3 regions of the Dactylosporangium sp. McL0621 genome follow, and region 2 is predicted to be linked to each of the others. Evidence: riboswitches for the same ligand, from Rfam matches in the RefSeq annotation. Region 2 holds a riboswitch; each other region holds the start of a gene.
What was found. A riboswitch is a leader RNA that binds a small molecule or an ion and turns the genes downstream of it on or off. The one in region 2 is predicted to bind S-adenosylmethionine.

Region 1 (10,319 bases), 150 kb from region 2:
GGTGGAGAGCAACGCCCAGCTCGTGGCCCGGGCGAGCGGGTTCGCCCGGCTCGCCCAGCGGCCCCCGATGAGCGCCGCCGAGGCCCGCACCACGCTGGGGATCGACCGTGTCTGACCTTTACGCGGGCGGGGAGCTGCTCGCCGAGGTCGTGCGCAGCGAGTTCGTGGAGAGCCGCCACCACGGGTCCGTCGTCGTGCTCGACGCCCACAGGGAGGTCGCGGCCTGGGCCGGCGACGTGCTCGGCGCGGTGTTCCCGCGCTCCTCGGTGAAGCCGCTGCAGGCGGTCGGGATGCTGCGCGCGGGGCTCGACCTCGCCGGCCCGGATCTCGCGCTGGTCGCGGCGAGCCACCGCGGGCAGGACGCGCACATCTCCGGCGTACGGGAGATCCTCGACAAGTCGGGCATCACGGCGGACGACCTCCGGTGCCCGCCGGACTACCCCCTCGCCGAGGACGCCCGCGACGCCGTGGTCCGGGCCGGGCACCGCCGCGAGCGGGTCTTCATGAACTGCTCGGGCAAGCACGCCGGGATGCTGCGCACCGCCAAGGCCAACGACTGGCCCCTCGAGACCTACCTGGACCCGGCCCACCCGCTCCAGCAGCGCCTGGCCGCCACCGTCGAGGAGCTGGCCGGGGAGCCGATCCGGGCGACCGGGGTCGACGGCTGCGGCGCGCCGGTGTACGCGTTCTCGCTGCGCGGGCTGGCCGGGGCGTTCCTGCGGCTGGTGAGCGCGCCCGAGGGCAGCGGGGAGCGTGCGGTGGCCGATGCGATGCGGCGGTACCCGCTGCTGGTCTCCGGCGACGACCCGGGCGAGGACGATACGCGCCTGATGCGCGCGGTGCCGGGGCTGCTGCTCAAGGGCGGCGCCGAGGGGGTCGCGGCGGCCGCGCTGCCCGGCGTCGGCGCGGTCGCACTCAAGATCGACGACGGCGGGATGCGGGCGCGGCTGCCGGTGCTCGCGGCGGGGTTCGCGCGCCTCGGGGTGAACCTCCCGGGCCAGGTTCCGGTTTTCGGCGGCGGCCGCGAGGTGGGCGTGGTTCGCTCGGTGTGGTGAGCGGCGGTGACCGGGTTCACGCTAACGGGAGCTAGCGTTTTGCTTGCAACAGCTAGCACCCCGCGCTACCGTCGGTAAGCGTGACCGAAGAGCCGCGCGACCTGGGTGGGTTCATCCGTGACCTGCGCCGCAACGCGCGCATCTCGCTCCGGCAGCTCGCTGAGCAGGCCGGAGTGAGCAACCCGTACCTGAGCCAGATCGAACGCGGCCTGCGGAAACCCAGCGCCGAGGTCCTGGCTCAGCTCGCCGGGGCACTGCGGGTTTCGACCCCGCTGATGTACCTGCGGGCCGGGCTGCTCGAGCGCGAGGGGCACGACGTGCTGGCCGCGATCGCCGCGGACAGTGATCTCACCGTGGCCCAGAAGCAGTCGCTCACCCAGATCTACGAAACGTTCCGCCGGGAGAACGCGCGGAACAACCCGGCCCCGGCCGACGAAGCCGTCCGGGGTACCGATGGCGCCGAACAGCCTGGCGCGACGCACGAAGCGCCCGACGCCGAGCCGACACGTTCCCACGAGGAGTCGCAGTGACCACCGAAACCACCACGAAGAGCACCACGCGCAAGATCCCCACGCCGCTCTACGCCGCCGCGGGCGCCGGTGACCTCGCCTACCAGCAGCTGCGCAAGCTGCCGGAGCAGGTCGCCCAGCTGCGCGCCCGGGTCGAGGAGCTGCGTCCGGCCGTCGCCGACACCAACCTCGACCGGCTGCGGGGCGCCGCGCGCCGCAACGCCGCGAACCTGCTGGCCAACGCCCAGCAGGGCGCCCAGATCGCGCAGGACCGGGCCCTGGCCGTCTACACCGAGCTCGTCGCCCGCGGCGAGAAGGTCGTCAGCACCGCCCGCACCGCCGAGGCCCGGGTCGAGCTCGAGCCGGCCCACAAGGCCGTGACCGCCGAGGTCACCACGGTCGAGGAGCCCGCCGCGCCGGCCACTCCCGCCACTGCGGCCACGGCCGCGGCCAAGAAGACCGCGGCGAAGAAGGCCGCCCCGAAGAAGTAACACCGATTCTGCGAAGCCCTCCGGCACCGTCGTACACGGGCCGGAGGGCTTCGGCTTAAGCTCGTTGCATGGTGAGTGCCGTCCCGATCTTCTACGCCCAGGTCGAGAACTACATTTCCATCACGGTGTGGATCTTCTGCCTGGTGCTCGGGGCCGCCGCCTTCCTGCACTGCGTGGTGCAACGCACCGACGCCTTCCCGGCGATCGGCACCATGTCGAAGTCGATCTGGCTGGCCCTGATCGGCGGCGGCGAGCTGCTCACCGCGATCTCGCCCAACCTCCAGCTGGGCTACCTCGGCATCTTCTCGCTCATCGCGGCCGGGATCTTCGCGGTGTACCTGCTCGACATCCGCCCCGCTCTGCGCGACGCGGTCGACGGCCACGGCTCCTGGTGATGGACTTCCGCTGGCCGCCCCCGCCGGACGGGCGCCCCGACCGGTTCCGGCCGCCCGTGACCCGGGGCCCGCAGACCGGCCGCCCCACCCTCCCCGCCCCGCCCACCGAGCTGATCGCCACGCCGCACGGCGTCGAGCTGGAGCAGCTGGTGACCGGCGAGGGCGACCCGGTGACGGTGTTCGCGCACGGCCTCGGCAGCGGGATCGCCGAGACCCGCCCGCTGGGCAGCGCCGTGCGGGGCCGCAAGGTGTTCTTCCAGTTCCGCGGCCACGGGCAGTCGGCGGCGCCCGGGGGCACGTGGACCTACCTCGACCTGGCCCGCGACCTGCGCGCGATCGCCGACCTCGCCGGCGCCACCCGGGCCCTCGGCGTGAGCCTGGGCGCCGGGGCGCTGACCCGGCTCCTCGCGGACAACCCCGGCCGCTTCGAGCGGGTCGTGTTCTTCCTGCCCGCCGTGCTCGACACCCCCCGCCCGGCCGCCGCCCACGAGCGGCTGACCGCCCTGCTGAGCGCGATCGAGGTCGGCGACGCCGCCGCCGTGGCCGACGTGATCGCCCAGGAGGTCCCGGCCCAGCTGCGCAACTCCCCGCCGGTCTGGGCGTTCCTGCGCCAGCGGCTCGACCAGCTCATGCGCGACGGCCTCGCCGCTGGCCTGGCCGGCCTGCCCGAGCAGGCCGCCCTCGACGACCGCGCCGGCCTGGCCGCGGTGAGCGCCCGGTGCCTGGTGATCGGCTGCCGCGGCGACGACCTGCACCCGTCCGTCGTCGCCGAGCAGCTCGCCGCCGCCTTGCCAAAGGCCGACCTGCACATCTACGACCGCCCCGGCATCCTGTGGACCCAGCGCGCCGACCTGCGCAGCCGGATCTCGGACTTCCTGAACGCCTGACCCCTCGATCGGCCCACCAGGAGTGACCGAACGGCCGAGCCGGTGACGCGTATCAGAACGGCCCCCGACAGATTCTGTATTGCATGACTACTTCGTGGTGCTGGGCGGGGCCGACCCGCCGCATATAGTCGGTTTTCATGGGTGTCACACATCACGGCCGCACGTACCGGCTCGACCTCGCCGACCCGACGCTGCGCGAATGGACCGCCAAGGTCCTGCACGCGTCGGCCGAGGACGGGATCGTGCTGGACCGTTCGGCGTTCTACCCGGGCGGGGGCGGCCAGCCCCCGGACCACGGCGTCCTGCTCTGGCAGGGCGTCCAGACACGGATCGCCGGCACGCGCAAGGCCGACGACCTGTACCTCCTGCCCGTCGAGGGCGACCCGCTCCCCCCGGTGGACACCGAGGTGACCGGCGCGGTCGAGGACGACCGGCGCACCAAGCTCATGCGCACCCACTCGGGCCTGCACGTGCTGTGCGGGGTCGTGTTCCGCGACTTCGGCGCCCTGGTGACGGGCGGCTCGATGGAGCCGGCCGAGGCGCGCATGGACTTCAACCTGCCGGAGGTACCGCCGGACTTCAAGGCGCGCCTCGAGGAGCTGGTGAACGCCGAGGTGATCGCCGACCGCAAGGTGGTGACGAAGGTGCTCGGGCGCGAGGAGGCCCTGGCCCTGCCCGACATCATCCGCACCCAGTCGAACCTGATCCCGGCCGAGGAGCAGGAGATCCGCATCGTCGACATCATCGGCCTGGACACCCAGGCGGACGGGGGCACGCATGTCGCGTCGACGGCGCAGATCGGCCGCCTGCAGGTCGTGAAGGTGGAGAGCAAGGGCAAGGCCAACCGCCGAGTCCGCGTACGCCTCTCCGACTGACCCCGACCGCCGGGCGCTGTCGCACCCACTCCGAAGCCGACTCCGGGCGCAACGCCAGGCCGCGCCGTCGCACGCGCAACGCCGGACCGCGCCTTCGCCTGCGCAACGCCAGGCCGCGCCATCGCACACGCAACGCCAGGCCGCGCCGTCGCACACGCAACGCCGGACCGCGCCTTCGCCTGCGCAACGCCAGGCCGCACCTCGCACATACAACGCCAGGCCGCGCCTTCCCCTGCGCACGTCCGACCGCACTCCGCGCGCGGCCAAAGGTCTGACGCTTGCGCCCGGTCGCCGATAAGTCGGGCGCTTCGCGCCGCGACTTATCGGATATTTCGTATATGCCGGATTATCGGAGCGCGGCCAGCAGGCGGTCGATGTGCCCCTCGGTGGTGCCGATCCCGAAGCTGGCCCGGATCGCCTGGTCGGCGCCCGGCTCGCACCCGGCCGCCCCGGTTGTTTCGGGTGTACCCGTGAGCCGGGTCGTGGCCTCGGACAGCAGGCGGCGGGTCAGCGGGTGCGCGCAGAACAGGCCCGCGCGCACCCCGATGCCGTGGTCGCGGCCGAGGGTCGTGGCGAGCTCGCCCGGGTCGCGGCCGGGCACGGTGAAGGAGACGATGCCGACCCGCTCCGCGGCGGCCGGGAAGAGGCGCAGCTCCTCCACGTGCGGCAGCGCGGCCAGGCCGGTACGCAGCCGGTGCAGCAGCGCCTGCTCGGTCGCCGCGAGGTCGCGGTGGTGCAGGGTGCGCAGCGCGGTGGCGAGCGCGACCGCGCCGATGAGGTTCGGGGTGCCGGCCTCGTGGCGCGCCGGACCGGTGGCCCAGCGTGTCGTGCCGTCGTCGGCGACGTGGGCGCTGGCGCCGCCGCCGGCCAGGTACGGTTCGGCCGCGTCCAGCCAGTCCGCCCGCCCGGCGAGGACGCCCGCCCCGAACGGCGCGTAGAGCTTGTGCCCCGAGAACGCGATGTAGTCCGCGCCGAGGCCGGCGAGCCGCCCGGGCGCGTGCGGGGCCAGCTGGGCGGCGTCGACGGCGATGCGGGCACCGTGGCGGTGCGCGACCTCGGCCAGCCGCTCCACCGGCCACACCTCGCCGGTCACGTTGCTCGCCGCGGTGACGCTGACGAGGGCGTTGGGGTTCTGCCGGCGGTACAGACACGAGTCCAGCGCCTCGACGGCCTCCTCCGGCGACCGGGGCGCCGCCAGCCGGATCGTGTCGCGCCAGGGCAGGAGGTTGGCGTGGTGCTCGGCGTCGAACGTGACGACCGTGGTGTCCGCCGGGACCGCCCGCGCGAGCAGGTTGAACGCGTCCGTGGTGTTGCGCGTGAAGATCACCGTGTCGCCGGGCCCGTGGCCGAGGACATCGGCGACGGTCTCGCGCGCCTGCTCGTACTCGCGCGTGCACCGCTCGGACAGCGCGCCCGCGCCGCGGTGGACGCTGCCGTAGTAGGGCAGCAGTTCGGCGACTGTGTCCGCGACGACCCGAAGGCACGGCGCGGTCGCGGCGATGTCGAGGTTGGCGAAGTCGACGGACCGGCCGTCGGACAGCTTGACCTCGCCGGGCGTGAGAATTTCGGACACGGGTAGACCCCTCCGCTCGCGCTTGCCCGGACACACCGCGTGCCGGACCGTGTCATCACCCGGGGCACCCCGCCGCGAACGCGAGGGTTGCCGGCCAGCAAGCCGGGGCTGTGCGCTGGCACTCATGACCTGTCCCGACGGTACCGCGGATAAAGTTGCCCCATGAGCGAACTCCCGCCGAATGGGACGCCGTCCTCGCCCGAGCCCGCGTCGGGGCCGCCGGCCGCCCCGACCTCGGGCGCGGCCCCCTGGACCGCGCCGGGCGCTGCGTCGACGCCCTCCGACTGGGGTTCGCCCGCGTCGGCCCCGCCCGCCGCCCAGCCCGCCTCGGGACCACCCGCCGCCCAGCCCGCCTCGGGACCGCCGGCGTGGAACGAGCCGGGGCAGCCACCCGCGTCGGGGCCGCCGGCCGCATGGGGCCCGCCGGCCGCGTGGGGTCACCCGGGCCAGCCGCCCGCTTCGGGGCCGCCGCCGGCATGGGGCCAGCCGGGCCAACCGCCCGCGTCAGGGCCGCCACCCGCCTGGGGCCAGCCGGGCCAACCGCCCGCGTCAGGGCCGCCACCCGCCTGGGGCCCGCCGGGCCAGCCGCCCGCGTCAGGGCCGCCACCCGTGCAGCCGCCCGCCCCGGGCTCGCCGGCGTGGGGCCAACCGCCGCAGCCGCCTGCACAGGAGCCCGCCTCTGGCCCGCCCGCGTGGGGCCACCCTGGACAACCGCCCGCGTCCGCGCAACCGCCGGCTGCGCAACCGCCGGCTGCGCAACCACCTGCTGCACAACCGCAACCGCCCGCCGCTGCGCAACCGCCCGGGCAGGAGCCGGCCTCGGGACCGCCGCCGTGGGGCCACCCGGGTCAGCCGCCCGCGTCCGCGCAGCCGCCCGCCGCCTGGGGCCGCCCCGACCAGCAGCCCCAGTGGGGCCAGCCCGCGGCGGTGCAGCCGAGCGCGCCGCCCGGCTCCGAGTGGGGCCGCCCGATGACGCCCCAGGTCGCGGCCGGCCAGCCGTCCGGCCCGCCGATGATGCCCTCGTCCGCCGTGCCCAACGTGACCGAGGCGGCCGAGCCGCAGACCGGCCGCACGGAGTACCCGACCGCCGCGCTGGCCCTGGCCGCCGCCCCGCCCCCCAAGCGCTCCGACCGCCGCCGGCTCTGGACGCTGATCGGCGTCATGGGGTTCATCGCGGCCTGCGGCGTCGCCGTGCTCGCGTTCTTCGGCTTCAACGGCGGCTGGACAGCGCTGGTCGTCGGCGTGGGCTCCGCGGTGATCCCGGTGCCGGTGCTGGTCTCCTGCTTCCTTTGGCTGGATCGGTACGAGCCCGAGCCGGTCAAGTATCTCGTCTTCGTCTTCGGCTGGGGCGCCTGCGTGGCGACCGGCGTAGCGCTGGTCGTCAACACCGCGGGCTCCTACTTCGCCGACAAGGCGGGGCTGTCCGACGCGCTCGTCGCCGTGCTCGTCGCGCCGCTGATCGAGGAGAGCATGAAGGCGCTCGGGCCGGTGCTGCTGTTCTGGCGCCGCCCCCGCGCGTTCTCCGGCATCATCGACGGAATCGTCTACTGTGGGCTGTCGGCGACCGGGTTCGCGATGGTCGAGAACATCCTGTACCTGGGCTTCAAGGGCTACGGCGAGACCGCCGACAAGTCCGGGCCCGTGACCGGGGCCGCGGCGCTGGTCGGCATCTTCATCGTGCGGATCCTCATGACCGGGTTCGCCCACCCGCTGTTCACCTCGATGACCGGCATCGGCCTGGGCTTCGCCTCGCGCTCCTCGGCCCGGGCGGTGCGCTTCCTCGCCCCGCTCGCCGGCCTGCTGGTCGCGATGATGCTGCACGGCTCGTGGAACCTCATGTCGGTCACCGCGTCGACCAGCGCCTGGGTCCTGCTGTACGGCTACTTCGCCGTGATGATGCCGATCTTCCTGTGCATGGTCGGCTTCGCGCTCTGGCTGCGCGCCAACGAGGGCCGGCTGACCGAGCGGGTGCTGGGCGAGTACGCCCGGGCCGGGTGGTTCTCCCCGCCCGAGATCGCCGCGCTCGGCACGCTCGGGCGCCGGCTCTCCGCGCGCCGCTGGGCCAAGCGGGTGGCCGGCGACGCCGGGGCCAAGGCGATGCGGGCGTTCCAGTTCGACGCGACGCGGCTGGCGCTGCTGCGCGACGGGCTGCACCGGGGGCTGGACAAGGAGCCGAAGCGGCGCATGGAGGCCCTGGCCGAGGAGCGGCAGCTACTCACCGCGCTCGACGCGTACCGCCAGGTGTTCGTCGGCCGCGACCCGCAGTCGCCGCGGGCGGTGTGGGACGGTTCGCGGTACCACATCACCTTCCCCGACGGCATCGTGCGCGTCCTCGACGCCCCGGCGACTCCGGTGGTACCCGTGCCGATCTCACTGGCCCCGCCGCCCCCACCGGTCTTCGCGGCGCCCTATTACCGGTAACTAGAGGTAGGCGCCCTATTACCGGTAACTAGAGGTAGAGGCCCGTCGAGTCCGGCTCGACGCGCCGGGCCGCGACCGCGTGCACGTCGCGCTCGCGCAGCAGCACGTAGTCGCGGCCCTGCAGCTCGACTTCGGAGCGGTCCTCGCCGTCGAAGAGCACGCGGTCGCCGGAGACGATCGAGCGCACGTTCGGCCCGACCCCGACCGCGGTCGCCCACGACAGCCGCTTGCCGACCGAGGCCGTCGCCGGGATCACGATGCCGGAGATGTGCCGCCGCTCACCCTCGGCACCCTCCAGCCGGACGAGCACCCGGTCGTGCAGGAGCCGGATCGGCAGGGCATCCACGGACGTGGGTGGATCTTCGGTGGACCCCTGGTAACCAGCGGCGGGTTGTGCTGTCACGCTTGCGACGCTACCGCTTCGGTGCGTGCGAACGCCGCGCGACCCGGTCTACCGTGGGGAGTCGCCGTCGGGTACAGCAACGTCAGGGTGCAATCGGGGAGGTAGTCCGTGGGCCGGTTCGACAAGGTACGCGCCAATCTGCGGCGGGCCTATCTCCAGCGCCTGGCGGAGGTGCAGGCCGAGCGCGAACTGGCGGCGGTCGAGGAGCCCGAGCCGGAGCCGGCCCCGCCCGCCCGCCCGCTCGACCACGCGACGACGACGAGCCGGGACGACGCGGAGGTACCGCACGGCCTGCGCATCGCCACCGCCTGGTCCTGGCGCCTGTTGATCCTGATCGCGGCCGCGGCCGTGCTGCTCTGGCTCGTCGGCCGGCTCAAGACGGTGCTGATCCCGCTGAGCATCGCGCTGCTGCTCTCGGCCCTGCTCGCCCCGGTGATGGGCGTCCTGCGCCGCCGGGTCAAGCTGCCGCCGTCGCTTGCCGCGTTCCTCGTGCTGATCATGGGCCTGGGCGCGGTCGCGGGCGTCCTCACCCTGGTGGTGAGCGAGTTCGTGGCGGGCTTCCCGGCGCTGGCCGAGAAGGCGTCGGCCGGCGTGTCACAGATCCAGGAGTGGCTGACCACCGGCCCGCTGCACCTCAGCGGCCGCCAGCTCGACGCCACCTTCGACGCGGCCACCACCTGGCTCAACGACAACCGGGGCAGCCTCACCGACAGCGCCGTGAACACCGCCACGGCGACGGTCGAGTTCCTGGCCCTGATGCTGCTGATCCTCTTCGTCACCTTCTTCTTCATGCGCGACGGCAAGCGGATCTGGCACTTCGTGACCGGCATCCTCCCCACGCCGGCCCGCGACCCGGTCCGCCGCGCGGGCGAGGCGGCGTGGCGCACGCTAGTCGCGTACGTGCGGGCGACCGTGCTCGTCGCGTTCATCGACGCGCTCGGCATCGGCCTGCTGCTGTTCTTCCTCAACGTGGACTTCTGGTTCCCGCTGGGCACCCTCGTGTTCCTGGCCGCGTTCGTGCCGATCGTGGGCGCGACGGTCTCCGGCGCCGTGGCCGTGCTCGTCGCCCTCGTGGACGAGGGCCCGATCACCGCCCTGGTCGTGCTGATCGGCGTGATCGCGGTCCAGCAACTGGAGGGGCACGTCCTCCAGCCGCTGATCATGGGGCGCGCGGTCTCGGTACACCCGCTGGCCGTGATCGTGGCGATCGCGACGGGCGTCGTGCTCGCGGGGATCATCGGCGCCCTGGTGGCCGTGCCGCTGGTGGCGGTGCTGAACACGGGCATTCGCCACCTGGTCCAGCACCGCAGCGAGCCACCGCCCGACGCGGTGATCGTCTCCTCGGAGTGAATTCCCAGGGCACGTCGCGCCGAGTGCCGACTTATCCGTCGTCGGGGTATAAATCCGATAAGTCGCGGCGCGGAGCGCCCGACTTATCGGGTCACGACCCGCGCGGCGTGTAGCGGCGCCGAGCGCCCGAGTTGCCGGGCCACGACCCGCGCGGCGCGGCGCAGCGCGTCCGAGTTACCGGGCCACGACCCGCGCGGCGCGGCGCAGCGCGTCCGAGTTACCGGGCCACGACCCGCGCGGCGCGGCGCAGCGCGTCCGAGTTACCGGGCCACGACCCGCGCGGCGCGGCGCAGCGCGTCCGAGTTACCGGGCCACGACCCGCGCGGCGCGGCGCAGCGCGTCCGAGTTACCGGGCCACGA
Region 2 (10,319 bases):
CGACGGTGTTGGACAGGCTGCGCCGGGCCGCCTCCACGAGACCGCGGTCCACCATGTGTACCGCCGGCGCCGACACCGACAGCGTGCCCAGCGAGACGTCCTGAGGCAGCAGCGACACGTTGTCGCCGACCGTGACGACCTTGCCCAGCAGCGCCAGGCGCAGCATCTCCGGCGACACGACCGCCGTGATCTCGGCCGGGCCCGACAGCGTGACCGTCGAGGCCGCGCGCAGCGGGGCGGCCGCGACGGTGACCTGGCCGCCGTCGCGCAGCCCGAGGTTGCCCAGCAGCAGGTCGTCGGCGTAGAGCAGGGCGCGGCTGGCCCCGGGCTCGGCCACCGCGACGATTCCGGCCGAGGTACGCCGCCCGGTGAGCGAGATCGGATCGCCCGGGCGCAGGCCGAGCGCGGTGAGCACCTCCGGGTGCAGGCGCACGACGCCGCGGCGGGCGTCGAGCGCGGCTGGGCGCAGGCTGGCAGTGAGCGTCAAGGTCGCCGACACGCGTTCGAGCGTAGCCGTTGCTGAGAAGGGCCTGAGTCTTTCGGCCGCCCGCAACATCGGGTGCGTACGTTTGGCCAATGCGACTTCGTCTCCCGGGCCTCAGCCGGCGCCAGGTCATCGCCGGCGCCGTCGGGATCGTGCTCGTCGCGGGGCTGGTGGCGTGGGCCGCGACCCCCGCGCCCAAGAGCTACCGCACGAGCGACCGGATGCTCACGGTCCACACCGGCCCCGGCGACGCCGCCGAGGTGACCCTCGACACGACGCTCTACCTGCCCAAGTCCGCGAGCGCGGACCACCCGGCGCCGGCGATCCTGCTCGCGCACGGCTTCGGCGGCACGAAGCAGAGCGTGAAGAGCGATGCCGAGCTGTACGCCGAGCAGGGCTACGCCGTGCTCGCGTGGACGGCCCAGGGCTTCGGCCGCTCGACCGGCGAGATCCACCTCGACAGCCCCGACTGGGAGGTCAAGGACGCCCAGCGGCTCATCGACTGGCTCGCGGCGCAGCCGGAGATCGCCAAGTCGGGCAACCCAGTGTCGGCCAACGATCCAAAGGTGGCCGCGGTCGGCGGCTCCTACGGCGGGGCGCTGTCGCTGCTGCTGGCCGCCCAGGACGCCCGGGTCGACGCCATCGTGCCGATGATCACCTGGAACGACCTGGTAAACGTGTTCCTGCCGGGCGGGGTGTTCAAGAAGCAGTGGGCCGGGCAGTTCTTCGGCGCCACCGAGGACCCGAAGAACCCGCAGTGCGGGCGCTTCGCCGCGGACCTGTGCCGGGCCTACCTCGACATCGCCACGACCGGCAAGGCCACGCCGGCCGCGGAGGCCCTGCTGCGCAAGTCCTCGCCGTCGTCGGTGCTCGACAAGGTAAAGGCGCCGACGCTGCTGATCCAGGGGCAGGTCGACACGCTGTTCCCGCTCAGCGAGGGCGACGCGAACGCGCGCGGGATCGCCGCCACCGGCACCCCGGTGCGGGTCGCGTGGTTCACCGGCGGCCACGACGGCGGCACCGGTCCCCAGTCGGAGGTCGACCGGCTGCGCCTGCTGAGCGGCCAGTGGCTGGACCACTACCTCAAGGGCAACGGCCCGGCGCCCGCGAACAGCTTCACCTACTCCCGCGTCTCCGGCCTCAACGCCCAGGGCCGCGGCCTGGTCACCGCCGCCTCCAAGGTGGACACCTACCCGGGCATCAACAGCGGCGGCACCGCGGTCGACCTGAGCGGGGCCGCCCAGCCGATCGCCAACCCGCCCGACGGCAACCCGGCCGCGATCTCGTCGCTGCCGTTCGCCGGGCTGTCGAGCCTGCTGGGCTCCAGCGGCCTGGCCGACGGCATCTCCCAGGAGATACCCGGCCAGCACGCCGACTTCGTCTCGGCCCCGCTGGGCGCCGCGCTCGACACCGCGGGCGCCCCGCGGGTGCAGATCCGCGTGGCGTCGCCGACCGGCGAGGCGACGCTGTTCGTGAAGCTGTACGACATCCCGGGCAAGGGGGCCCCGACGATCCCGGAGGGGCTGATCGCCCCGATCAGGCTCACGGGGCTGCCGAAGGACATCGCGGATGCGGTACCGATGACCGTCATCCTGCCCGCCGTCGTGCACCGCTTCGAGGCCGGCAGCCGGATCGGCGTCACCGTGGCGACCGCCGACAGCGCCTACTGGTCGCCGTCCGAGCCGGCCGTGTACACCGTCGCGGTCGCCGGGGGGATCACCCTGCCCGCGGTCGCCGGCACGCCGATCGCGAACCCGGACGTCATCTGGCGCTACGTCCTGGCTGCCCTCGTAGCCGCGATCGCCCTGGCGCTCGTCGCCGCCGTGCTGCTGGCCCGCCGCCGGGCCCGGCGCATCGACCGCAGCGTCGCCGCCGAGCACGTGGACACGCCGCTGGTGGTGCGGGGGCTGCGCAAGGAGTACAAGAACTTCGTCGCGGTGGCCAAGGTGGACTTCACCGTCCGGCGCGGGCAGGTGGTCGGGCTGCTGGGGCCGAACGGGGCCGGCAAGACGACCTCGCTGCGGGTCCTGATGGGGCTGACCCGGCCGACGGCCGGCGAGATCCTGGTCTTCGGCCACCGGCTGCTGCCCGGCTCGCCGGTGCTGTCGCGGGTCGGCGCGCTGGTCGAGGGGCCGGGCTTCCTGCCCCACCTGACCGGCAAGCAGAACCTGGAGCTGTACTGGCAGGCCACCGGGCGCCCGGCCGAGGACGCGCACCTCGAGGAGGCGTACGACATCGCGGGGCTCGGCAACGCGGTGCACCGGCGCGTGAAGACGTACAGCCACGGCATGCGCCAGCGCCTCGCGATCGCCCAGGCGATGCTCGGCCTGCCGGAGCTGCTGGTGCTCGACGAGCCGACGGACGGGCTCGACCCGCCGCAGATCGCCGAGATGCGCAAGGTGCTGCGCCGCTACGCCACCGGCGGCCGGGCCGTGCTCGTCTCCAGCCACCTGCTCGCCGAGGTGGAGCAGACCTGTACCGACGTGGTGGTCATGCACCGTGGCGAGGTGGTCGCGGCCGGCCCGGTCGACGACATCGTGGGCGACTCGCCGACGGTGCAGCTGGACGTGTCCGACGTGGACGCGGCCGAGAAGGTCCTCGAGGAGCTGGCCGGGGTGCGCTCGGTGGCCTGGTCCGGCGGGCAGGGCCTGGTCGTCGACATCGACGGCACGCCCCGGGCCGAGGTGGTCGCGGCGCTGGTGCGCGCCGGGGTCGGCATCGACCGGGTCACGCCGCGGCGGCGGCTGGAGGATGCGTTCCTGTCCCTGGTGGGCGGGGACACCAAGGCGAGCGGAGAGCGGGAATGAGTGTCATCGGCGGTGCGGTCGGCTACCGGCCGGGCGCGACCCTCTCGCTGTGGACGGAGATCAAGCGGCAGGGCGCCCGGCGGCGCAACCAGTTCGCGCTGGGCTTCATGGTCCTGCTGCCGCTGATCATCCTGACCGCGTTCCAGCTCGACAGCGGCGGCGGCGATGACAACGGCGGCGGCAACGGCGAGTTCTCCCGCCTCTCCGACCTGGCCACGAGCGGCGGCCCGAACTTCACGCTGTTCACCCTGCTGGTCTCGGCCGGCTTCCTGCTCGTCGTCGTGGTCGCGCTCTTCCACGGCGACACCGTGGCGTCGGAGGCGAGCTGGGGGAGCCTGCGGTACCTGCTGGCGATGCCGGTCCCGCGCTCCCGCCTGCTGGGCATCAAGCTCGCCGTGTCGCTGCTCTACAGCCTGGCCGCGATCCTGATCCTGGTCGCGACGGCGCTGGCCGCGGGGACCCTGCGCTACGGCTGGGCGCCGCTGAGCGCGCCGGTCGGCGGGGAGATCGCGGCCGGGACGAGCGTGGTGCGGCTGCTGGAGATCGTGGCGTACCTCTGCATCACGCTGCTGGTCGTGGCCTCGCTGGCGTTCCTGCTGTCGGTGTCGACCGACGCCCCGCTCGGCGCGGTCGGCGGCGCCGTGCTCCTGCAGATCCTGTCGAACATCCTCGACCAGATCACCGCGCTCGGAAACTTGCGCACGGTCCTGCCGACGCACTACGCCGATGCCTGGCTCGGCCTGCTGTCCAGCCCGATGCAGACCGACGACCTGGTCAAGGGCGCGATCGCGTCCCTGGTCTACGCCACCGTCTTCTTCTCCCTGGCCTGGTGGCGTTTCCTGCGCAAGGACGTCGTCAGCTGACCCGCGTTGGACGGGCCCCTACCGGCGGGTAGGGTGCCCGTCCATGCGGATCTCCGCCTTAGCCGGCGCGTGCGTCCTCGCCGCCGGGCTCGCCGCCCTCGCGGCCGGGCTGTACTACGACCAGGACCACATCTTCCAGTGGACGCACTTCGCCGAGAGCTCGAACCTCACCAAGGGCCCGGTGGAAGCGCAGACCGCGAAGATCTTCACCCTGATCGGCGCGATCGCGAGCGCGTTCGGCGCGACGGTGGCGGCGGGCAGCGCGGCCCTGGCCCGGCTCGGCGGCCGCACGGGCGCCTGGGTCCTGCGGCTGACGTCGGTCCTGCTGCTGGTCCTCATGCTGCTCGTCACGGTGGTCCTCGTGGTGGGCTCCCTGACCGGCGAGGCCCCGGTCGCGATAATCGACACGCCGTGGTGGCTGCTGAGCGCCGAGTGGGGCGCGCTGATCCTGGCGATCCTGGGCGCCGGTACCGCGACGGCCCAGCTGTGGCGCTTCGTCCCCGCGGATCAGGCCGAGGCGGCGTAGCCCGGGACGGTCCGCATCGGGGGGCGGTCCGGATGGGCGACCGGCGTCTCGTGGGGTACCACCGCGGAGTTCCGGCGCTCGAACTGCGTCAGCGTCGGCCAGAGGGCGTGGCTCGGGGAGATGCGGGCGTTGATCGTCTGCAGGATCGTGGCGGCCATGCGGCCCAGGGCGGCCGTGTCCTGGTGGCCGTGGGTGCGCTGGCCCAGGTCGACCTGGGCGACCGCGTCGAGGCCGTGCGCGCGCCAGGCGTCGACGAGCAGGCCCGTCTCCACGCCGTAGCCGGCCGCGAACGGCAGCGACTCGAGCAGGGTCCGCCGGGCCGCGTACTCGCCGGCCAGCGGCTGGACCACGCCCGCGAGCTCCGGGAAGTGCGCGTTGAGCAGCGGGCGGGCGGCCAGTTCGGTCACCCGGCCGCCGCCGGCCGCGGAGACGTCGAGCAGGGGCCGGTCGTAGAACGCCTTCACCATCAGCGTGGCCGGGTCGGCCAGCAGCGGGCCCAGCAGGCCCGTCACGAAGTGCGGGCGGAAGTCGGTGAGGTCGGCGTCGACGTACACCAGGATGTCGCCCTTGGTGACCGCGAGGGCCTTCCACAGCACCTCACCCTTGCCCGGCCGGGAGCCGGTCGCCGGGAGGATGTCGTCGCGGTGGTGCACGGTGGCGCCCGCGGCCGCGGCGACCTCGGCGGTGCGGTCCACCGAGCCGGAGTCGACCACGATCAGCTCGTCGACGATGGGGCCCAGGGAGCGCACCCCGGTGACGATCTCCCCGACCGTCGGCTCCTCGTCGAGGGCGGGCATCACCACGCTGACCCGGGTGTCGCCCTTCGCCGCGAGCACCTCGTCGGCCGGCCAGTCGGACCAGCGGGAGGTGCGCCGCGCGAACCAGTCCGCCGCGATCGGGTGCATGAGTGAACGCTAGCCGCGCCCACCTCGTGAGATGACTCATACCCGGCGGACGGTGGTGCCCCTTACACTCGTGTGAGCACCACATCACAACTCAATACCTCATCCAGAGGGGCAGAGGGATACGGCCCGATGAAGCCCCGGCAACCCCTGCGACGCGCTGCTCGAAGACGAGGCTCGTCGCGGTAGGTGCCAAATCCGTCCCGGCGCACGCCCGTGCGGCCTGGGAAAGATGAGAGGAAGGCCTCCGCCATGACCTCGACGCTCAGCGTCTTCACCGGCTCACCCGCCCGCAACCTCGTCTGCCGCGGATGTGGGGCCACCTTCCCGCTCGCCGCGCAGCACGCGTGTTACGAGTGTTTCGGCCCGCTGGAGGTCGGCTACGACGCCGAGGCGCTGGCCAAGGTGACCCGGGAGCAGATCGAGGCGGGCCCCCAGAACATCTGGCGCTACGCGCCGCTGCTGCCCGTCGGGATCGACCCGGAGAGCCGCGTGACCCTCGACCCGGGCCTCACCCCGCTGGTGCGCGCCGACGGGCTGGGCAAGGAGCTCGGGTTCACCGCGCCGCTGTACGTCAAGGACGACTCGGCCAACCCGACCCACTCGTTCAAGGACCGCGTCGTCTCCGTGGCGCTGACCGCGGCCAAGGCGCTGGGCTTCACGCGGTACTCCTGCGCGTCCACCGGCAACCTCGCCAACAGCGTCGCCGCGCATGCCGCGCGGGCCGGCGTGCCCTCGACCGTGTTCATCCCAGCCGACCTGGAGCCCGGCAAGGTCGTCATGACCGCGGTGTACGGCGGCGAGCTGGTCGCCATCGAGGGCTCCTACGACGAGGTCAACCGCCTGTGCTCGGAGCTCACCGAGACCGACGAGTTCGAGGACACCGCGTTCGTCAACGTGAACGTGCGGCCGTTCTACGCCGAGGGCTCCAAGACCCTCGGGTACGAGGTGGCCGAGCAGCTCGGCTGGCGCATCCCGGCCCAGGTGGTCATCCCGATGGCCAGCGGCGAGCTGCTCACCAAGATCGACAAAGCGTTCACCGAGCTGGTCGAGATCGGGCTCGTCCCGGCGACCGAGTGGAAGGTGTTCGGCGCCCAGTCGGCCGGGTGCAACCCGATCGCCAAGGCGCTGCACGACGGTACCGACGAAATCATCCCGGTCAAGCCGACCGGCATCGCCAAGTCGCTCAACATCGGCGACCCGGCGGCCGGGGTCTATGCGCTGGAGTCCGTGCGGCGCACCGGCGGCTGGATGGAGTACGCCGGCGACGACGAGATCCGCGCCGGCATCCAGCTGCTGGCCCGCACCGCCGGCGTCTTCGCCGAGACGGCCGGCGGGGTCACCGCCGCGGTGCTCAAGAAGCTCGTCGAGTCGGGCCGGCTCGACCCGAACGCGGAGACGGTCATCTTCAACACCGGCGACGGCCTCAAGACCCTCGACGCGGTCGCCGGCCTGGTCGGCCCCACGCACCGGGTCAAGCCGTCGCTCAAGGCGGCCCGTGAGGCCGGCCTCCTCGGATGATTTTTTAACTGGGGCGATCACCGAGCGTTGAACTGCGGAGAGCGCTTCCACGCTCGGACGAGGACCACCTCGTCCGAGCGGGGGAGGCGGTCGATACTGAGCGTGATCGGCGGTGCGCGGATCGTCGGATGGGTGACTTGACGCCCCAGGGCCCGGGGTTCAGGATGCTCGGTGCGGGAGGACGCGTCGCCTCGGACCCCTGGGTCCGCGACCACAACACCGGAGGTGTTGGCGAGCGTCCTCTCGACCAATTTCCGGGCATAAATGGTTTGCCGTGGCCGCTCGCCCGGAGCCACCCTGGCGGGCATGGCCCAATCAACACTCGAGATCGACGAAGTGCGCGCCGACGACCCGGCGGCCGTCGACGCGGTGTTCGAGATCGTCAACGAGTCCGTCCGGGCTGACCTGCCGGACCTGCCGCCGAACTGCCGCTACCAGTACGACATGCAGTGGCTGATACCGCCGCCGCGCGCGGTCCGCCGCCGCTTCCTCGCCCGGCACGGCGACGAGCCGGTCGGCGTCGCCGAGCTCGACCTGCCCCGCCACGACAACCTCGACAAGGCCCACGTCGACGTCCGGGTGCACCCGGCCCACCGCCGCCGGGGCATCGGCCGGGCCCTCTTCGCCCACGCGACCGCCGCCGCCCGCGCCGACGGCCGCACCGGCGTGCTCGGCTTCAGCCCGGTCGCGGCCGGCCCCAGCGGGTTCGCCGAGGCCGCCGGGGTGACCAACCGCCTGCTCGACGCGCGGCGCCGGCTGCTGCTCGCCGACGTCGACGAGGGCACGCTCGACCGGCTGTACGCCGAGGGCGTCGCCAAGTCCGCCGGGTACGCCCTCGTGCACTGGGGCGCCACCCTGCCGGAGGAGTACGTGGAGGACCTCGCCGCGCTGGACAGCTCCTTCCTGGAGGAGACCCCGATGGGCGAGCTGGACTACCAGCCGGAGCGGGTCGACGCCGAGCGGCTCCGCACCCAGCAGGCGGCGTTCGTCGCGTGGGGGGCGCGGCGCTACGAGGCCGGCCTGGTGCACGAGGCGACCGGCCGGCTGGTGGCGTGGACGGCGATCCGGGTCACCCGCACCGTCGGCTGGCACGCCTGGCAGCTGATCACCCTCGTGCACCCCGCGCACCGCGGCCACCGCCTCGGGCTCGTGGCCAAGGTCGCCAACCTGCGGGCGATGCGCGCGGCCGAGCCGGCGGTGACCACGATCGACACCTTCAACGCGGCCGACAACTCCTACATGATCGCCATCAACGAGGCGATGGGCTTCCGCTTCGCCGATCACTGGGCGAACTGGCAGGGTGCGATCGCACCCTGAGATCACCCCGGGGTTGCCCGGCCGCGGGAACTCGTCAGATGGTCGGCGGGCCCGCTCCGCGGTGGCAGGATGGCGCCATGGAGAACTCACACCCCATGTTCGCCAGCCACGCCGACACGCTGGAGCGGGCGCTGACCGCGATCGCCGAGCGTGCGTACTGGTCCAACTACCCCGAGTCGCCCAGCCCCCGCATCTACGGCGAGCACGCGGCCGCCGACGGCGAGGCCGCGTTCCGGGCCTACCTCGGCACCGACTTCCCGCTCAAGGACCAGCCCGGCATCACCGACTGGGTCGCGACCGAGACCTCGCCCTTCGGCATCGCGCTCGACGTGCGCTACCCCCACCTCGACCTCGACACCGCGTTCGCCGCGCTCGCCGAGGGCATGCCCGCGTGGCGCGCGGCCGGCCCCCGGGCCCGTGCCGGCGTCGCCCTGGAGATCCTGGCGCGGCTGCACAAGGCCGCGTTCGAGCTCGCCAACGCCGTGCACGCCACCACCGGCCAGGCCTTCGTCATGGCGTTCCAGGCCGGCGCGCCGCACGCGTTCGACCGGGCGCTCGAGGCGGTCGCCTACGCCTACCGCGAGATGACGCGCACCCCGGCCACCGCCGACTGGCAGAAGCCCGCCGGCAAGGGGCAGACGCTGCACATGGCCAAGACCTTCCATGTCGTACCGCGCGGGGCCGCCCTGGTCGTCGGCTGCAACACGTTCCCGACCTGGAACTCGTACCCGGGCTTCTTCGCGTCGCTGGTCACGGGCAACCCCGTGATCGTCAAGCCGCACCCCCGGGCCGTCCTGCCCCTGGCCATCACCGTGAAGATCGCCCGCGAGACGCTCGCCGACGCCGGCTTCGACCCCAACCTCGTGCTGCTGGCCGCCGAGGCGCCCGGCGAGGGGCTGGCCAAGACGCTGGCCCTGCGCCCCGAGGTGCGCATCATCGACTTCACCGGCTCGACCGAGTTCGGCGACTGGCTGGAGGACAACGCCCGCCAGGCCGTGGTCTACACCGAGAAGGCCGGCGTCAACACCGTGGTGGTCGACTCGACCGACGACTTCGCCGGAATGTGCCGCAACATCGGGTTCTCGTTGGTGTTGTACTCCGGGCAGATGTGCACCACTCCGCAGAACATTCTCGTGCCCGCCGGGGGCATCGCCACGAACGAGGGGCACAAGAGCCTCGACGACGTCGCCCAGGGCATTGCCGGGGCCGTCTCGGCGCTCACCGCCGACCCCGCCAAGGGCGTGGAACTCACCGGCGCAATCGTGAACGAGGGCGTTCTGGAAAGGCTCCAGAAAGCCGCGGCGATCGGCGACGGAGTACTCGAATCCTCAGACGTTTCACACCCCGCTTATGAGTCGGCGACAGTCCGCACTCCGCTCATCCGGAAACTCGGCGCGGGCGATGAGCAAACCTATGGATCGGAGTGGTTCGGGCCCATTTCCTTCGTTGTCGCCACCGATTCCACGGCGGGCAGTTTGCGGATCTTTGCCGACACCGTCGGCAAGAAGGGCGCATTGACCGCTTCGGTGTATTCGACATCGCCGGAGGTCCTCGACTCCATGGAAGAGGCCGCTCTACTTGCTGGTGTGCATCTGTCAGTCAACCTTACGGGTGGCGTCTTCGTGAACCAGTCGGCGGCGTTTTCCGACTTCCACGCCAGCGGCGCCAATCCGGCGGCCAATGCCGCGCTGACCGACGCGGCCTACGTCGCGAGCCGCTTCCGCGTGGTTCAGTCACGCCGTCACGTGTAGCGCCGAAAGTTACCAACACGTAGTCGCCGGGCGATGCTTGACCCGGCAAGGAAAGGTCGCCGAGAAGGCATGCTCGGCGACCTTTTCGTACTGTTTGATTCGTGACCTTGCTGTCCGATTTGGGCCTGTCGGCGGTCGGTTCACTCCT
Region 3 (10,319 bases), 3.6 Mb from region 2:
GCAGGTAGTCGGTGCGGTCGTCCGGGTCCAGGATCGCCATGCCCTTGTGGTTGGGGGCGAAGGAGCAGCCGAGGTACAGCCCGAACAGCCCCTGATGCGCCAGCACGAAGACCAGCGCCTGCAGCGGCGAGAGCACCAGGAACACCGTCGTGAGGTAGCCGACGACGTGGACGCCGAACAGCGCGGTCTCCCACGCGGAGCGGCCGGTGGCGCGCTTGGCGAGGGCCCGGACGCTGGACAGGTGCAGGCTGATCGCCTCGAGCAGCAGCATCGGGAAGAACAGGTAGGCCTGGCGGCGGTAGATCGCCGCGGCGATCCGGCCCCGGCCGCTGGCCTGGGCGGCCGTGAACGCCAGGGCCCCGATGTCGATGTCGGGGTCCTTGCCCTCCTCGTTGGGGTGGGCGTGGTGCCGGTTGTGCTTGTCGACCCACCAGCCGTAGCTCAGGCCGATGGCGAGGTTGGCGTGCAGCACGCCCACGACGTAGTTGGCCCGGTGGGAGCGGAACATCTGGCGGTGCCCGGCGTCATGGCCGAGGAACCCGAGCTGGGTGAAGACAAACGCCAGGAAGGCGGCCGTCGCCAGCTGCCACCAGGACCGGCCGATCAGCACGAAGGCGACCCAGCCGCCGAGGAACAGTGCGGTGGTGACGGCGATCTTCCACCGGTAATAGGTGGACCGTCGCTCGAGGAGCCCGGCGGCCTTGACGAGACGGAGCAGATGCGCGTATTGACTGCCGGATCCGGGCCGGACCGCGGGCAGCGTCGGCTGCGGTGATGTCATGGTTCGGCCTCCTGGCTGGCGCATGGATGCAAACCCGGCCGGCCGGTGGTCCACCGGCCGGCCGGGTTTACGCTTCGAAGCTCAGAGGGCGCGGATGTTGGCCGCCTGCGGCCCCTTCTGGCCCTGGGTGATCTCGAACTCCACCCGCTGGTTCTCCTCGAGGCTACGGAAGCCGCCCGTCGAGATCGCGGAGTAGTGGGCGAACACGTCCGCGCCGCCACCATCCGGGGCGATGAAGCCGAAGCCCTTTTCCGAGTTGAACCACTTCACGGTGCCGACCGTCATGTCCTGCTCCTTAGCAAGGCAGTCGGAGGTCACACTGTGTGACCTCCCCGCGTCGCCGCTTTGATGACCTTGCTCCGGGAACCCGGCAATACTGAACTGCGCCCGTAGGTGTGATACCCACGGGCGCGGCAACGTATGTGGAAATCAAGACTGCAACAGTCTTAACCGTAGCACGTACGGGGCCCCTGGGCTGGGTTGTCGGCCCCGGGCATACCCGTGAGTGGGCGCGGGGCACCTGGGCCCGGCCTAAGGTCGACAGGGTGAGTCCCGAGACCTTGCTGCTGCTCGCCCTGGGCGCCCTCGCCGTCGTGGCCGCGGCGCGGTGGCTCGGCGAGCGGACCGCGCTGCCGGCCGCCGCCCTCCTGCCGGTCCTCGGCATCCTCTACGCGGTGCTGCCCGGCCCGAACATCGAGCTGGACCCGCACATCGTGCTCACGTTCATCCTGCCACCGCTGCTGTACTCGGCGGCGCTGGACTCGTCACTGCTGGCGATCCGGGCCAACCTGCGCATCGTCATCGGCCTGTCGGTGCTGCTCGTGCTGGCCACGGCGCTGCTCATCGGGGCCGGGTTCGCCCTGTTCGTCACCGGGGCCACCCTCGCCGCCGGGGTGGCCGTCGGCGCCGCGGTCGCCCCGCCGGACCCGGTCGCGGCGCTGGCCGTCGGGCGCAAGGTCGGGCTGCCGCCGCGGCTGATCACCATCATCCAGGGCGAGGGGCTGCTCAACGACGCGACCGCGCTGACCATCCTCAACGTGGCGGTGGCCGCGGCCGTCGGCGGGCACTTCTCGTTCCCGGTCGCCGCCGGGCGGTTCCTGCTCGCGGCGGCCGGAGGCACCGCGGTCGGCGTCGCTGTCGCGTTCGCGATGCGGATGCTGCGCCCGATCGCCAAGGACGCGCTGCTGGCCAACGCGGTGTCGCTGGCCACACCGTTCGTCGCGTACCTCGCGGGCGAGCGGCTGCACGTGTCGGGGGTGCTCGCCGTGGTGGTCGCGGGGCTGATCGTCGGGCACGACACGCCGCGCTCGGGCACCGGCGCGGGCCGGCTGCAGACCAGCGCGGTCTGGCGGCTCGTGGACTTCCTGCTGGAGGGGCTGGTCTTCCTGCTGATCGGCCAGCAGCTGCCGGCGGTGCTGCGCGGGCTCAAGCAGTACGACGGCAGCACCATCGCGATCGCGCTGGTCGTGTCGCTGGCGGGCACGCTGCTGCTCCGGCCGGTGTGGCTGGTCCTGACGCAGGCCGCGCACCTGCTGCTGCGCCGCGAGGACGAGGGTCTCGCCGGGCGCGAGATCGTGGCCCTGAGCTGGTCCGGGACCCGGGGTGTGATCAGCCTCGCGGCGGCGTTCACGATCCCGCTGACCACTGACGCGGGCGAGGGTTTCCCGGACCGGGACCTGCTGCTGTTCTGCACGTTCGTGGTGGTGCTCGTCACGCTCGTCGGGCAGGGGCTGACCTTCGCGCCGCTGGTGCGGCTGCTCGGGCTGCGGCCGAACGCGGTCGACGAGGCCCGGGAGCGCAACGAGGCCCGGGCGGCGGCGGCGCACGCGGCGCTGGACCGCCTCGACGACCTCGACGAGGACGAGCCGGCCGAGCAGCGCGAGATCGAGGCGCTGCGGCGCAAGTTCAGGGAGCAGCTGCGGCGGTACGAGCACCGCCTGGACGTGCTGCAGAACGCCGACTCCGACGAGCTGCCGGTCTCCGAGCGCTACGAGGCCGCCCTGCGCATCCGGCGGCTGGCGATCGAGGCGCAGCGGGAGGAGATCCTGCGCCGCCGGGATGCGGGCGGCCTCTCCGACGAGGCGCTGCGCCGGCTCGAGCGCGAGCTCGACCTGGAGGAACGGGTCCTGCCCGACCGTCCGAACTAATCCCATCTGATGACTGGGATTGACGAACCACGCCCATCTTTACTACATTACCTACTCACTAAGTAGGCAACCTAGACTTTAGACTTCGAGGATGGCTCCGTGAAGCTGCGTACCCGCGTGCTCGCTGTCAGTACAGCGTTCCTCCTCTCCGGGACCGCGCTGAGCGCCTGCGCCGGCACCGCCGACAACTCCACGTCCGCCGACAGCGGGGGCGCCGTGACGCTCGCGCTCGTCGCGTACTCCACCCCGCAGGCCGCGTACGAGCAGCTCATCGCCGCGTACCAGAAGACCGACGCGGGGAAGAACATCAAGTTCACCCAGTCCTACGGCGCCTCCGGCGACCAGAGCCGGGCGGTGGCCAGCGGCCTGAAGGCGGACATCGTCGCCTTCTCGCTGGAGCCGGACATCACCCGCCTGGTCACCGCCAAGCTCGTCGACGCGAGCTGGAACAGCGACCAGTACAAGGGCATGATCACCGACTCCGTCGCGGTCATCGGCACCCGCAAGGGCAACCCGAAGAACCTCAAGACGTGGGACGACATCGCCAAGCCGGGCGTGCAGGTGCTCACGCCGAATCCGTTCACCTCCGGCGGCGCGAAGTGGAACATCCTGGCCGGCTACGGCGCCAAGTCGAGCAAGGGCAAGAACGCGGCGGCCGGGGCGACCTACCTCGACGCGCTGTTCAAGAACGTCCCGGTGCAGGACAACAGCGGCCGCGCCTCGCTGCAGACGTTCACCAGCGGCAAGGGTGACGCGTTCATCTCCTACGAGAACGAGGCCCTCTTCGCCCAGAAGAACGGCCAGGCCGTCGACTACACCGTGCCCGACGACACGATCCTGATCGAGAACCCGATCGCGGCGACCACCAACAGCGCCCACCCGGCCGAGGCCAAGGCGTTCGTCGAGTGGCTGCACACGTCGGCCGCGCAGAAGATCTACGCCGAGAACGGCTACCGCCCGGTCGTCAAGGACGCCGGCGGCCCGTCGTTCCCGACCCCGTCCGGCCTGTTCACCATCGGCGACCTCGGCGGCTGGTCGAAGGTGAACAAGGAGCTGTTCGACCCGGGCACGAGCGTCATGGCCTCCATCGAGCAGAAGCTGGGCATCTCCACCTCGGCCGCCCCGAGCCCGGCGGCGTCCAAGTAATGACCGCCACGGCCGTTCAGAAGCCCACCGGGTCCGGCACCGCGCCGGGCCCGGCCGGGCCGCGTGCGCACCGGCGCCGGCCGCCGGTCGGCACCGCCCTCAGCCTCGGCACGGCGGTGCTGTACCTCAGCCTCATCGTGCTCATCCCGCTCGCCGCCGTCGTGTGGCGCTCGACGGACGGCGGCTGGGACACGTTCTGGCGGGCCGTGCGCACCCCGGATGCGTGGGCCGCCCTCGAGCTCACCGTCGGCGCCTCGCTCGTCGTCGCGCTGATCAACGTCGTCATGGGCACCGTCATCGCCTGGGTGCTCGAGCGCGACAAGTTCCCGGGCAAGAGCGTCGTCGACACGCTCATCGACCTGCCCTTCGCGCTGCCGACAATCGTCGCGGGCCTGGTCCTGCTGGCGCTGTACGGCACCAACAGCCCGCTGCACATCAACATCGCCTACACCAGGTTCAGCGTCGGGGTGGCCCTGCTGTTCGTGACGCTGCCGTTCGTGGTGCGCACCGTGCAGCCGGTGCTGCGCGAGCTCGACCGGGACATGGAACAGGCGGCGTACTCGCTGGGGGCCTCCCCCGCCACCACGTTCCGCCGGATCATCCTGCCCAACCTCGCCCCCGCCATGATCTCGGGCGCGGGCCTGGCCTTCACCCGGGCCATCGCCGAGTACGGCTCGACGAACCTGCTCACCGGCAGCATCCCGTTCGAGACCCAGGTGTCGGCGGTGAACATCTTCGGCCGCATCGAGAGCGACGACACCACCTCCGCGGCCGCGATCTCGACCGTGCTGCTCGTGGTCGCGTTCGTGGTGCTGATCGGCCTCGACCTCTTCCAGCGCTGGAGTGCCCGCCGTGGCTAAGTACCCGTTGCGCATCCTCGCCCTGGTGTACCTGCTCTTCCTGCTGGTGCTGCCGGTCGGGCTGGTCATCTGGCGCACCTTCGAGCACGGCCTGCGGCCCGTCCTCGACACGCTGACGTCGGAGAACGCGACCCACGCCTTCGCCGTCACGCTGTCGGTGGCGATCTGGTCCGTGCTGGCCAACACGCTGTTCGGCATCGTCGCCGCGCTGCTGCTCGTGCGGCACCGGTTCCCCGGCAAGCGGCTGCTGAGCGCGCTCATCGACCTGCCCCTGGCCGTGTCGCCGGTGGTCGTCGGCCTCGCGCTGATCCTGGTGTACGGCAAGTTCGCCCCGGCCGGCGGCTGGCTGGAGCGCAACGGCCTGCAGATCATCTTCTCGCTGCCCGGCATGGTCCTCGCGACCGTCTTCGTCTCCCTGCCCCTCGTCGTGCGCGCGATCGTGCCCGTGCTGGAGGAGATGGGCGACGAGCAGGAGCAGGCGGCGCACACCCTCGGCGCGTCGCGCTGGCAGACGTTCCTGCGCATCACGGTGCCGGGCATCCGCGGCGCGCTCGGCTACGGCATCGTGCTCTGCCTGGCCCGGGCCCTGGGCGAGTACGGCGCGGTCGCCGTCGTCTCCGGCCGGCTCGTCGGGCAGACGCAGACCGCGACGCTGTTCGTCGAGGAGCGGTACCAGAACTACGACCAGACCGCGGCGTTCACCACCGCGACCGCCCTGGCCATCATCGCCATCGCGATCCTGCTCATCACCAAGCTCCTGCGGCCGAAAGAGAACGCCTGATGGCCATCGAAGTCCGCGACGTGAACAAGTCGTTCGGCAAGACCCCGGTCCTGCGCGACATCTCCGTCGACATCGCCTCCGGCTCCCTGACCGCGCTGCTCGGCCCGAGCGGCGGCGGCAAGTCGACCCTGTTGCGCGTCATCGCCGGCCTGGAGCGCCCCGACACGGGCTCGGTGCTCATCAACGCGGTCGACGCGACCGGCCTGACCCCGCAGCGGCGCAACGTCGGCTTCGTGTTCCAGCACTATGCCGCGTTCAAGCACATGACGGTGTACCGCAACGTCGCCTTCGGCCTCGAGGTCCGCCGCCGCCCGAAGGCCGACATCCGCAAGCGCGTCATGGAGCTGCTCGAGCTCGTCCACCTCGACCAGTTCGCCGACCGCTACCCGGCCCAGCTCTCCGGCGGCCAGCGCCAGCGCATGGCCCTCGCCCGCGCCCTCGCGCCCGAGCCGGAGGTGCTGCTGCTCGACGAGCCGTTCGGCGCCCTCGACGCCCAGGTTCGCAAGGAGCTGCGCACCTGGCTGCGCCGCCTGCACGACGAGGTCCACGTCACCACCGTCTTCGTCACCCACGACCAGGAGGAGGCGATGGACGTGTCCGACTCGATCGTCGTCCTCGCCGACGGCGTCGTGCAGCAGGTCGGCACCCCGGGCGAGATCTACGAGAACCCGGCCAACCCGTTCGTGATGAGCTTCCTCGGCCCCGTCACGCACCTCGACGGCAAGCTGGTCCGCCCGCACGACGTGGCGCTGTCCCGCGACCCCGGCGGTACCGCGGCCACCGTCACCCGCGTGGTCTCGCTCGGCTTCGAGGTCCGCATCGAGGCCCGGGCCGGCGACCGCGACGTGTGGGCCCAGCTGACCCGCGCCGGCGCGAAGGCGATCGACGTCAAACCCGGCGACACCGTGTACTTCAGCCCATCCGCCGAGGCCCGGACCTTGGCCGCCGTGTGACGTCGTCCGTTCGCATGCTGCCCAAACGCATCGAGTACTCGATCCGGGCCCTGGTCGCCCTGGCCGGCGCCGCCCCGCAGACGGTGAAGGCCCAGGACGTCGCCGACGCCCAGGACATCCCGCCCGGCTACCTCTACGACCTGCTGGCCGACCTGCGCCGCGCGGACCTGGTGCAGGTCCAGCGCGGCACGGGCGGCGGCTACGCGCTGGCGCACCCGGCCGCGACCCTGACCCTCGGCGAGATCGTCCGCCGGCTGGACGGGCCCGGCCAGGACCCCCCGGCGGGCCATGACCTGCCGCCGGACCGCGCGATCGAGCGCCTGCACCACCTGTGGGACCGCGCGAACCGCGTGCGGCTGGACTACCTCGACGCGGTCACCCTGGCCGACCTCATCAACACGTCGGCGTAGATTCCGGGGCATGGCCACGCTGACGCCGGTGCGCGATCAGCCGTACGGGCTGCGGCAGGGGCGCATCGCCGACCCGTTCGGGCACCACTGGCTCATCGGGCGCCCGCTCGACGATCCGAGCGGCGACTGAGCCCGGTGACCGGGTCCAGCAGCGCCGACGCGTCGGGCCAGGCCAGGCGGAGCTTCACCGGGTTGCCGTTGAGCCGGGCCGGGTCGCCGCCGGGCGCGGACACCGGCGCCTCCTCGACGCAGCGCGCCCCGCACGCGGAGTAGAACGCCCGGGCCGCGGTGTTCTGCCGCAGCACCCACAGGTACACGCCGCCGCTCTTGACCGCCCGGGCGCCGCGGGCCAGCAGCTGCGAGCCGATCCCGCCGCGGCGGGCCTCGTGCGCGACGTGCAGGTTGTCCACGAGGCTGCCCCACCGCGGATGGTCGCCGAGCACGACGTGCACGAAGCCGACGAGCCGCCCGTCGCGCTCGGCGAGCACCGTCGCCGTCCCGGCGGGCGCGGCGAGCCTCGCCGACCACACGGTCCGCCGGTCGGCGACCACGTCACCGTCGAGGAACGCGTCGGAGTAGGCGCCGCGGTAGTGCCGGCGCCAGCTGTCGGCGTGCAGCTCGGCGACGCGGCCGGCGTCGCGCACGTCGGCGGACCGGAACTGGACAGCAATCATGGGTCGGACACCCCTCGAACCGTCGCGGCTTGCCCGGCACGGGATGCGCCGAGCCCGGTCCTCACCCGGGGCACCCCGCCCGCGAACGGAGGGTTGCCGGCCAGCAAGCCGGGGCTGAACGCTGACACTCATGACCGTCGCCGGGAACCTATCACCCGTTCCCCGGTCCGGGCTCGGGGGTTTCCCCGGTGCCGGGACCCGATCACCGCGGACAGGATGATCGGCGATGGTACGCACCGCTCTCAAGGGCCTGCTGACCCGCCGGCGCCGGCTCACGCTGTCCGGCGTGGCCGTGGTGCTCGGCGTCATGTTCGTGTCCGGCGCGCTCGTGCTCACCGACACCCTCGGGCACTCCTACGAGGAACGCTCCGTGCGCGCGTACGCCCGCACCGACGTCTCGGTCGCGCCGCCGGCCGGCTCGGTCGCGCTCGACGCCGCGATGGTCGACCGGCTCGCGGCGGTGCCCGGCGTGGCGAGCGCGACGGGTGTCGTGTCCGCCGACGGCGCCCGCCTGATCGGCGCGGACGGCAAGGTCGTCGCCTCGCCCGACCGGCCCCGGCTCGGGGTGAACTGGTCCTTCCAGGCCGGGCTGGCCGCCCTGCGCTCCGGGCGCGGGCCGGGCGCGGACGATGAGATCGCCGTCGACGCGGACCTCGCCCGGCGGGCCGGGGTCGGGGTCGGCGACCGGGTCGGCGTCCTGACCCTCCAGCCCCGCCGCACGTTCACCGTGGTCGGCGTCTTCGAGCCGGTCACGGGGCAGCCGACGGTCGCCTTCACCGACGCCGCCGCGCAGCGGCTGATGCTCGGCGAGCCCGGCGCGTTCTCGTCGGTCTCGCTCACCGCCGCCGCCGGCGTGCCGCCCGACGTGCTGCGCGACCGGGTCGCGGCCGTCCTCGGCCCCGGCTACCCGGTCCGGACGGGCCGTCAGCTCGGCCGTGTGGCCGCCGCCGCGTTCGCGTCGTCGCTCGGCCTGTACAACGACATCCTGCTGGGCTTCGCCGGGGTGGCGCTGTTCGTCGGCTCGTTCCTGATCCTCAACACGTTCGCGATCCTCGTGGCCCAGCGCACCCGGGAGCTGGCCCTGCTGCGCTCGCTCGGCGCGAGCCGGGGCCAGATCGTCGGTTCGGTGCTGGCCGAGGCCGGCGTCGTCGGGCTCGTCAGCTCGGCCGTGGGGCTCGGCGCCGGGATCGCGGCCGGCGCTCTGCTGGCGTTCGGCGCCGTTCACTTCCGCGGTACCGCCGGCTCGGGCCTCGACGTGACCGGCGTGGCGGTGCCGGCCGACGCCGTGGTCGCCGCGTTCGGCGTGGGCCTCACCGTCACCGTCGTCGCCGCCCTGATCCCGGCGCTGCGCGCGACCCGGGTACCGCCCCTGGCCGTGCTGCGTGAGGTGGCCGTACCCGACCGGCCGCTGACCCGGCTGAGCGTCGCCGGCGCGGTGGTGCTGACCGCCGGCACGGCGCTGCTCGGCCTCGGCCTCGCCGGCCGCGCCGGTGACGGGCCGGCCGCCGCCATCGTCGGCGGGGTGCTGCTGGCCTTCGCCGGCGCGGCCCTGCTGACGCCGATCGCGGCCCGGCCGGTCATCGGGCTGCTGCGGCGCGGCTTCGCCCGGTCGGTCCCGGCCCGCCTGGGGCTGCTCAACGCCGGGCGCAACCCGCGCCGCACCGCGATCACGGCCGCGGCGCTCATGGTCGCGGTCGCGCTCGTCAGCGGCGTCTCGACGGTCTTCGCCTCGGCGATGAGCAGCGTCGGGTACCTCGTCGACGACCAGGTCAAGGCCGAGTTCGTCGTCGCCGGGGACACCAACGGCAGCGGCCGGGCGGGCTTCGACCCGGCGGTGCTGGCCCAGGCCGCGCGGCTGCCCCAGGTGCGGGCGGTCACCGGCCTGTACGAGGGGACGGCGCTGATCGGCGGGCAGCCCGCGTACGTCGAGGCGGTCACCGACCTGCCCGCGCTGCGCGACATGCTCAGCCTCACCCCGGCCGCGGGCACCATCGGCCCGCTCGGCGACGACCAGGTCATCGTGGACGAGCGCAACGTCACCGCGGCCGGCCCGCACGTCGGCGACCGGATCACCGTCCGGCTGCCCCGCGGCCCCGAACGGCGGTTCACGCTGGCCGGGATCTACGCCGACACCGACCTGCTCAACGGCTGGCTGCTGCCCGCCGCGGCCGGCGCGCAGCTGCGCAACCCGCTGCCCGGCAAGGCCTTCGTCGACCTGCGCCCGGGCGCCGACGTCGCCGCGGCGAAGGCCGCCCTGACCGGCCTGCTGGCGTCGAGCCCGGAGATCGGCGTCGCCGACCGCCACGAGTACGTCGGGCAGCGCAACGCGAAGGCGGGCCGCCTGCTCACGCTGACCCAGATCCTGCTCGCCCTGGCCGTCCTCATCGCGGTGCTGGGCATCGTGAACACCGTCGCCCTGTCGGTGCTGGAGCGCACGCGGGAGCTCGGGCTGCTCCGGGCGATCGGCCTGCACCGCGCCCAGACCACCCGGATGATCTCCATCGAGGCGATGGCGATCTCCGTCTTCGGCGCCGTGCTGGGCGTCGCCGTCGGCGCGGGCCTCGGCG

Region 1: linked by a shared signal. The riboswitch ahead of ACPPVO_RS03440 (aminotransferase class V-fold PLP-dependent enzyme) and the one ahead of thrC (threonine synthase) in region 2 are both predicted to bind S-adenosylmethionine.
Region 3: linked by a shared signal. The riboswitch ahead of ACPPVO_RS20120 (N-acetyltransferase family protein) and the one ahead of thrC (threonine synthase) in region 2 are both predicted to bind S-adenosylmethionine.

What each region holds. Positions count from the first base shown of each region.
Region 1 is NZ_CP188259.1:748,719-759,037, reverse strand. It holds gene ACPPVO_RS03475 (3-keto-5-aminohexanoate cleavage protein) at 1-115, shown strand, start outside; gene ACPPVO_RS03470 (asparaginase) at 108-1,055, shown strand; partial or broken gene ACPPVO_RS03465 (helix-turn-helix domain-containing protein) at 1,136-1,481, shown strand; gene ACPPVO_RS03460 (hypothetical protein) at 1,582-2,055, shown strand; gene ACPPVO_RS03455 (DUF2516 family protein) at 2,124-2,450, shown strand; gene ACPPVO_RS03450 (alpha/beta fold hydrolase) at 2,447-3,337, shown strand; gene ACPPVO_RS03445 (alanyl-tRNA editing protein) at 3,475-4,212, shown strand; gene ACPPVO_RS03440 (aminotransferase class V-fold PLP-dependent enzyme) at 4,559-5,776, opposite strand; SAM riboswitch class IV at 5,799-5,915, opposite strand; gene ACPPVO_RS03435 (PrsW family intramembrane metalloprotease) at 6,713-8,206, shown strand; gene ACPPVO_RS03430 (GroES family chaperonin) at 8,235-8,552, opposite strand; gene ACPPVO_RS03425 (AI-2E family transporter) at 8,718-9,959, shown strand.
Region 2 is NZ_CP188259.1:599,492-609,810, forward strand. It holds gene ACPPVO_RS02750 (AAA family ATPase) at 1-499, opposite strand, end outside; gene ACPPVO_RS02755 (alpha/beta fold hydrolase) at 577-3,291, shown strand; gene ACPPVO_RS02760 (ABC transporter permease) at 3,288-4,154, shown strand; gene ACPPVO_RS02765 (hypothetical protein) at 4,198-4,680, shown strand; gene ACPPVO_RS02770 (glucosyl-3-phosphoglycerate synthase) at 4,662-5,585, opposite strand; SAM riboswitch class I at 5,682-5,821, shown strand; gene thrC (threonine synthase) at 5,835-7,103, shown strand; gene ACPPVO_RS02780 (GNAT family N-acetyltransferase) at 7,410-8,420, shown strand; gene paaN (phenylacetic acid degradation protein PaaN) at 8,498-10,171, shown strand.
Region 3 is NZ_CP188259.1:4,240,335-4,250,653, reverse strand. It holds gene ACPPVO_RS20160 (fatty acid desaturase family protein) at 1-781, opposite strand, end outside; gene ACPPVO_RS20155 (cold-shock protein) at 863-1,066, opposite strand; gene ACPPVO_RS20150 (Na+/H+ antiporter) at 1,327-2,928, shown strand; gene ACPPVO_RS20145 (sulfate ABC transporter substrate-binding protein) at 3,028-4,074, shown strand; gene cysT (sulfate ABC transporter permease subunit CysT) at 4,074-4,934, shown strand; gene ACPPVO_RS20135 (sulfate ABC transporter permease subunit) at 4,927-5,715, shown strand; gene ACPPVO_RS20130 (sulfate/molybdate ABC transporter ATP-binding protein) at 5,715-6,668, shown strand; gene ACPPVO_RS20125 (RrF2 family transcriptional regulator) at 6,683-7,078, shown strand; gene ACPPVO_RS20120 (N-acetyltransferase family protein) at 7,171-7,752, opposite strand; SAM riboswitch class IV at 7,773-7,888, opposite strand; gene ACPPVO_RS20115 (ABC transporter permease) at 7,979-10,319, shown strand, end outside.